3 regions of the Streptomyces sp. NPDC048383 genome follow, and region 2 is predicted to be linked to each of the others. Evidence: predicted binding sites of a transcription regulator. Region 2 holds the regulator's gene; each other region holds the start of a gene.
What was found. Region 2 encodes HrcA, which represses chaperone genes, less so after heat shock. Its sites were predicted from a motif close to TTNGCACTCNGNNNNNCNGAGTGCNAA; they were not measured.

Region 1: the regulator HrcA is predicted to act here: its motif matches at 896-922, upstream of groES (co-chaperone GroES).
Region 3: the regulator HrcA is predicted to act here: its motif matches at 645-671, upstream of groL (chaperonin GroEL).

The regions. Positions count from the first base shown of each region.
Region 1 is NZ_JBEZKS010000052.1:54,984-57,250, reverse strand. It holds gene AB0D46_RS29355 (response regulator transcription factor) at 1-465, opposite strand, end outside; gene groES (co-chaperone GroES) at 1,066-1,374, shown strand; gene groL (chaperonin GroEL) at 1,507-2,267, shown strand, end outside.
Region 2 is NZ_JBEZKS010000010.1:9,298-11,564, reverse strand. It holds gene AB0D46_RS09770 (MBL fold metallo-hydrolase) at 1-433, opposite strand, end outside; gene hrcA (heat-inducible transcriptional repressor HrcA) at 648-1,664, shown strand; gene dnaJ (molecular chaperone DnaJ) at 1,665-2,267, shown strand, end outside.
Region 3 is NZ_JBEZKS010000009.1:102,982-105,248, forward strand. It holds gene AB0D46_RS09410 (cold-shock protein) at 276-482, shown strand; gene groL (chaperonin GroEL) at 837-2,267, shown strand, end outside.

The DNA of each region.
Region 1 (2,267 bases), on a different contig from region 2:
TTCGCGGGCGGTGAGTTCGATGTCCCGGGTGCCGCGCCGGCAGCGCCGGTCCTGCGGGTCGAGGACGAGGTCCCCGACCCGCAGGACGGTGGGTTCGGGGGCGGCGGCCCGCCGGGTGAGGGCCCGCAGCCGGGCGCCGAGCACCACGAAGGAGAACGGTTTGGTGAGGTAGTCGTCGGCGCCCGCGTCGAGCCCGTCGGCCTCGTCGCGTTCCCCGTCGCGGGCCGTCAGCATCAGGACGGGGGTCGGGTCGCCGTGGGCGCGCATCCGGGTGCAGATCTCGTGGCCGTCGAGGCCCGGCAGCATCAGGTCCAGGACCACGACGTCGTACGGTCCGCCGGTGCGGGCCAGGTCGAGGCCGCGGTGCCCGTCGTGGGCCACCTCGACGCGGTGGCCGTCGGCGGAGAGGCCCTGTCGTAGGGATTCGGCCAGGTTCTCTTCGTCTTCGACGACCAGGATGCGCACCGCTCAAGCGTCACATACCGGACGGGAACACCCGTCAGGCGGTGGGCGGCCCGGCCGCGACACTTGTCCCCGCCCCGCCCGGGAGGCCCGGACGGCGCGGGCGACGGAGCGGACGTCCCGCACCGCGACGGCGAGGCCGAGCAGCCCCCGTGGCGCCCGGTAGGGCCCGGGCCCCGAGGTCGGCACAGACCGCATCGGTGGCGTCGGGCCCGCTGACGACGGTCGCGGCCGGGGCGGTCGGCGGGGCGTCGAAGGTGGTGTCCACGGAGACCCGGGTGAGGGGGGAGGAGCCGTCCCCGGCGGTCGGGGTGCACCGCGGACCTGCGGGGACACGGAAAAATATCTGGCCGTGCGACCCGGGGGAAGGCCTGTGACCAGGCCTCAACACGCCTTCCGGGCGGCCGAATCCGCCCGGCTCGGCCGGCGCGTGTTGGCACTCCGCTTGACCGAGTGCTAATCGCCGGAATAGTGTCACACCTGGCACTCGCCACTGGTGAGTGCCAACACAGCGACAGGCAGGTCCGGCACCCGCGACGACGGATCGACCTGGTCGCCACCTCAGACAGTTAACCCCGGATTCCCGAAGGGGGAGGTCGGATCGTGACGACCACCAGCTCCAAGGTTGCCATCAAGCCGCTCGAGGACCGCATTGTGGTCCAGCCGCTCGACGCCGAGCAGACCACGGCCTCTGGCCTGGTCATTCCGGACACCGCGAAGGAGAAGCCCCAGGAGGGCGTCGTCCTTGCCGTCGGTCCCGGTCGCTTCGAGGACGGCAACCGTCTTCCGCTCGACGTCACCGTCGGCGACGTCGTCCTGTACTCCAAGTACGGCGGCACCGAAGTGAAGTACAACGGCGAGGAGTACCTCGTCCTCTCGGCTCGCGACGTTCTCGCGATCGTCGAGAAGTAATCACTTCTCCAGTTTTGCTGTGAGCTACGCCCCTGGTCACCCTGCTGATGCCGGGCGGCGAGGGGCGTAGTTCGTTTCCATGCGGTCGCGGTGAGCGGCCGAGGATCGCAACGAGAGGGCGGAACCGCTCCCATGCCGAAGATTCTGAAGTTTGACGAGGACGCCCGTCGCGCCCTCGAGCGCGGCGTCAACAAGCTTGCCGACACGGTCAAGGTGACGATCGGCCCCAAGGGCCGCAACGTCGTCATCGACAAGAAGTTCGGCGCGCCCACCATCACGAACGACGGTGTCACCATCGCTCGCGAGGTCGAGCTGGACGACCCGTACGAGAACCTGGGCGCCCAGCTCGTGAAGGAGGTGGCGACCAAGACCAACGACATCGCGGGTGACGGCACCACCACCGCCACCGTGCTGGCCCAGGCACTGGTCCGCGAGGGTCTGCGCAACGTCGCCGCGGGTGCTTCCCCGGCCGCCCTGAAGAAGGGCATCGACGCCGCGGTCAAGGCCGTGTCCGAGGAGCTCCTCGCGACCGCCCGCCCGATCGAGGACAAGTCCGACATCGCCGCCGTGGCCGCGCTCTCCGCGCAGGACTCGCAGGTCGGCGAGCTCATCGCCGAGGCGATGGACAAGGTCGGCAAGGACGGTGTCATCACCGTCGAGGAGTCCAACGCCTTCGGCCTGGAGCTCGAGTTCACCGAGGGCATGGCCTTCGACAAGGGCTACCTCTCGCCGTACATGGTGTCCGACCAGGAGCGCATGGAGGCCATCCTCGATGACCCGTACATCCTGATCCACCAGGGCAAGATCTCCTCGATCCAGGACCTGCTGCCGCTGCTGGAGAAGGTCATCCAGGCCGGCGCCTCCAAGCCGCTGCTGATCATCGCCGAGGACGT
Region 2 (2,267 bases):
CCAGCTCCAACGTCCACTCGCCCGACACCAGGTGCCGCGGCGCCCGCAACAGCTCCGCCGCCTCGGCCGCGTCCTGCGGCGCCAGCCCGTTGCGCACCGCGCTCGCCCGCAGCTCCTCGCGGCCCTTGGCGGACGCCAGCAGCCGCTCCAGGCCGACCGCGCCGAAGACCTCGGCCTCCGGGAAGGCCGGCGCACCCATGACGTGGTCGAAATGTCCGTGTGTGAATGCGATATGGGTCACGCGGCGCCCCGTCAGCCGCTCCGCCTCGGCGCGCACCTCGGCGCCCTCCCGGACCGAGGAACCCGGGTCGATCAGGAGGACCGACTCGTCCCCCACCACCAGTCCCACCGTGCAGTCCCACACCGGAAGGCGGCGCCGACCGGCCCGTCCGGTCAGTCGTTCCCAGCCCGCCTCTTCCCAACGTACGTCCATGGCGCGACGCTACCCTGACGGGCCGCCCTTGCCCCGCTCGTACCACCCGGCCGTACACTGACCGGGGGATCTCTGGCACTCGCCCGCCCGGAGTGCCAACAGCGGTCGATCGAGCCGGACCGAAGCAGGGCCGAAGATCGACCGAAGCAGGACCACAGCCCGACCACAGCCCGACCGAGACCGACCGATACGACCGCTTCCGGAGGTGTGCGCGATGCTCAGTGAACGCAGGCTCGAAGTGCTGCGCGCCATCGTCCAGGACTACGTCGGGACGGAGGAACCGGTCGGTTCCAAGGCGCTCACCGAGCGGCACCGCCTCGGCGTCTCCCCGGCGACCGTGCGCAACGACATGGCCGTGCTGGAGGAGGAGGGCTACATCGCCCAACCCCACACCAGCGCCGGTCGGATCCCCACGGACAAGGGCTACCGCCTCTTCGTCGACAAACTGGCGGGGGTCAAACCGCTGTCGACGCCCGAGCGCAGGGCCATCCAGAATTTCCTCGACGGGGCCGTCGACCTCGACGACGTGGTGGGCCGCACGGTGCGCCTGCTGGCGCAGCTCACCCGCCAGGTCGCCGTCGTCCAGTACCCGTCCCTGACCCGCTCCACCGTCCGGCACGTCGAGCTGCTCTCCCTGGCCCCGGCCCGGCTGATGCTCGTGGTGATCACGGACACCGGGCGGGTCGAGCAGCGGCTCGTGGACTGCCAGACGCCCTTCGGGGAGACCTCCCTGGCCGACCTGCGGGCGCGGCTCAACAGTCGGGTCGTCGGCCGTCGGTTCACCGACGTGCCGCAGCTCGTGCAGGACCTTCCGGAGTCGTTCGAGACCGAGGACCGGGCGACGGTCAAGGCCGTCCTCGACACCCTCCTCGAAACGCTGGAGGAGGAGGCGGAGGAGCGGCTGATGATCGGCGGCACCGCCAACCTCACCCGCTTCGGACATGATTTTCCCTTGACGATCAGGCCGGTGCTCGAAGCGCTGGAGGAGCACGTCGTGCTGCTCAAGCTGCTGGGCGAGGCAGGGGAGTCGGGGATGGCGGTACGGATCGGTCACGAGAACGCCTACGAGGGGCTCAACTCCACGTCGGTCGTCTCCGTCGGCTACGGTTCGGGCGGCGAGGCAGTCGCCAAACTCGGCGTGGTCGGACCGACCCGCATGGACTACCCCGGAACGATGGGAGCGGTACGCGCAGTGGCACGTTACGTCGGACAGATCCTGGCGGAGTCGTAAGTGGCCACGGACTACTACGCCGTACTCGGCGTGCGCCGCGACGCATCGCAGGACGAGATCAAGAAGGCGTTCCGGCGGCTCGCCCGCGAGCTGCACCCGGACGTCAATCCCGATCCCAAGACGCAAGAGCGCTTCAAGGAGATCAACGCCGCCTACGAGGTCCTCTCGGACCCGCAGAAGAAGCAGGTCCACGACCTCGGCGGGGACCCACTCTCCGCCGGCGGCGGTGGCGGCGCGGGCGGCTTCGGAGCCGGTGGCTTCGGCAACTTCTCGGACATCATGGACGCCTTCTTCGGCCAGTCCCAGCAGCGCGGACCGCGCTCGCGGACCCGCCGCGGCCAGGACGCCATGATCCGCCTGGAGCTGGAACTGGACGAGGCGGCCTTCGGGACCACCAAGCCCATCCAGGTCGACACGGCCATCGTCTGCACCACCTGCTCCGGTGAGGGCGCCGCACCCGGCACCTCCGCGCAGACGTGCGACATGTGCCGCGGTCGCGGCGAGGTCTCGCAGGTCACCCGGTCCTTCCTGGGCCAGGTCATGACCTCGCGCCCCTGCCCCCAGTGCCAGGGCTTCGGCACCGTGGTCCCCACCCCGTGCACC
Region 3 (2,267 bases), on a different contig from region 2:
ATATGAGCGGGGCCGGGGAGGGTTGACATTGAGTCAACATGAGTGCGCGCTATGGGGCTTTGGCGTGGATTGTCAGGCCCGAGTTGCCCGAGAGTATGCCAAATTTTCACTCTATTTCAATGTTTTCGCGTGTCCGGAATTCTCGTCGGATTGACCTGTTGCAGACAGCAGCGGTGCGGATACATTCAGCCCCGGTCGAGGCGTTCCGGCGCAAGTTCTGACCCGGGTTCGCGAAGCGCGGACCTGCGCAAGGGCCAGTAATAGGGGAGTTAGGCATGGCTCAGGGCACCGTCAAGTGGTTCAACGCGGAGAAGGGCTACGGCTTCATCGCGGTCGACGGTGGCGCGGATGTGTTCGTCCACTACAGCGCCATCCAGATGGACGGGTACCGCACCCTTGAAGAGGGTCAGCGGGTCGAGTTCGAAATCTCGCAGGGCCAGAAGGGCCCGCAGGCGGACATGGTCAAGCTCGCTGCCGGCTGAGTCCCGAAGCGCGATCGACCACCGACGCACTCACACACGAGGGGCCCACATCCCGGACACGGGGATGCGGGCCCCTCGTGCGTGTCGGCCCCGGGGCCCTTGCGGCGCCCGGCCCCCGAGCCGCCGGCGGCCCCGGCGCGGGGCGGACATTGCTCGAAGCCGCTTGCACTCGCGGGGGTCGAGTGCTAATCATTGGCGTTAGCACTCTCCAGGTGAGAGTGCTACTAAGACGAGGACCGGGCCGGTGAGGCCCGCAGGGTCCGGCGGGAAGGAACCGCCGAATCCGCAGGCCGTCCGTCGCGGGCGCGGGCGCGGTCCGGAGCAATCCACCCCTGTCCGGGAGGACCACTTCAGATGGCCAAGATCATTGCGTTCAACGAGGAGGCCCGGCGCGGCCTTGAGCGTGGGATGAACCAGCTCGCCGACGCCGTCAAGGTCACCCTTGGCCCCAAGGGTCGCAACGTCGTCCTTGAGAAGAAGTGGGGCGCCCCCACGATCACCAACGATGGTGTCTCCATCGCCAAGGAGATCGAGCTCGAGGACCCGTACGAGAAGATCGGCGCCGAGCTGGTCAAGGAAGTCGCCAAGAAGACGGACGACGTCGCCGGCGACGGTACGACCACCGCCACCGTGCTCGCCCAGGCCCTCGTGCGCGAGGGTCTGCGCAACGTAGCCGCCGGCGCCAACCCGATGGCTCTCAAGCGCGGAATCGAGAAGGCCGTCGAGGCCGTCTCCGCCGCCCTGCTGTCGCAGGCCAAGGATGTCGAGACCAAGGAGCAGATCGCTTCGACGGCCTCCATCTCCGCCGCCGACACCCAGATCGGCGAGCTCATCGCCGAGGCGATGGACAAGGTCGGCAAGGAAGGCGTCATCACGGTCGAGGAGTCGCAGACCTTCGGCCTGGAGCTTGAGCTCACCGAGGGCATGCGCTTCGACAAGGGCTACATCTCGGCGTACTTCGCCACCGACATGGAGCGCATGGAGTCGTCCCTCGACGACCCGTACATCCTGATCGTCAACTCCAAGATCGGCTCGGTCAAGGACCTGCTGCCGCTCCTGGAGAAGGTCATGCAGTCCGGCAAGCCGCTGCTGATCATCGCCGAGGACGTCGAGGGCGAGGCCCTGTCGACCCTGGTCGTCAACAAGATCCGCGGCACCTTCAAGTCCGTCGCCGTCAAGGCCCCGGGCTTCGGCGACCGCCGCAAGGCCATGCTCGGTGACATCGCCATCCTCACGGGCGGCACGGTCATCTCCGAGGAGGTCGGCCTCAAGCTGGAGAACGCCGGTCTCGACCTGCTCGGCCGCGCCCGCAAGGTCGTCATCACCAAGGACGAGACCACCATCGTCGACGGTGCCGGTGACAGCGACCAGGTTCAGGGTCGCGTCAACCAGATCCGCGCCGAGATCGAGAACTCCGACTCGGACTACGACCGTGAGAAGCTCCAGGAGCGCCTCGCGAAGCTGGCCGGCGGCGTGGCCGTCATCAAGGCCGGTGCCGCGACCGAGGTCGAGCTCAAGGAGCGCAAGCACCGCATCGAGGACGCCGTTCGCAACGCGAAGGCGGCCGTCGAAGAGGGCATCGTCGCCGGCGGTGGCGTGGCCCTGCTCCAGGCCTCCTCGGTCTTCGAGAAGCTGGAGCTCACCGGTGACGAGGCGACCGGCGCCAACGCCGTGAAGCTCGCGCTGGAGGCCCCGCTCAAGCAGATCGCCGTCAACGGTGGTCTCGAGGGTGGCGTCGTCGTCGAGAAGGTGCGCAACCTGCAGATCGGTTGGGGCCTGAACGCC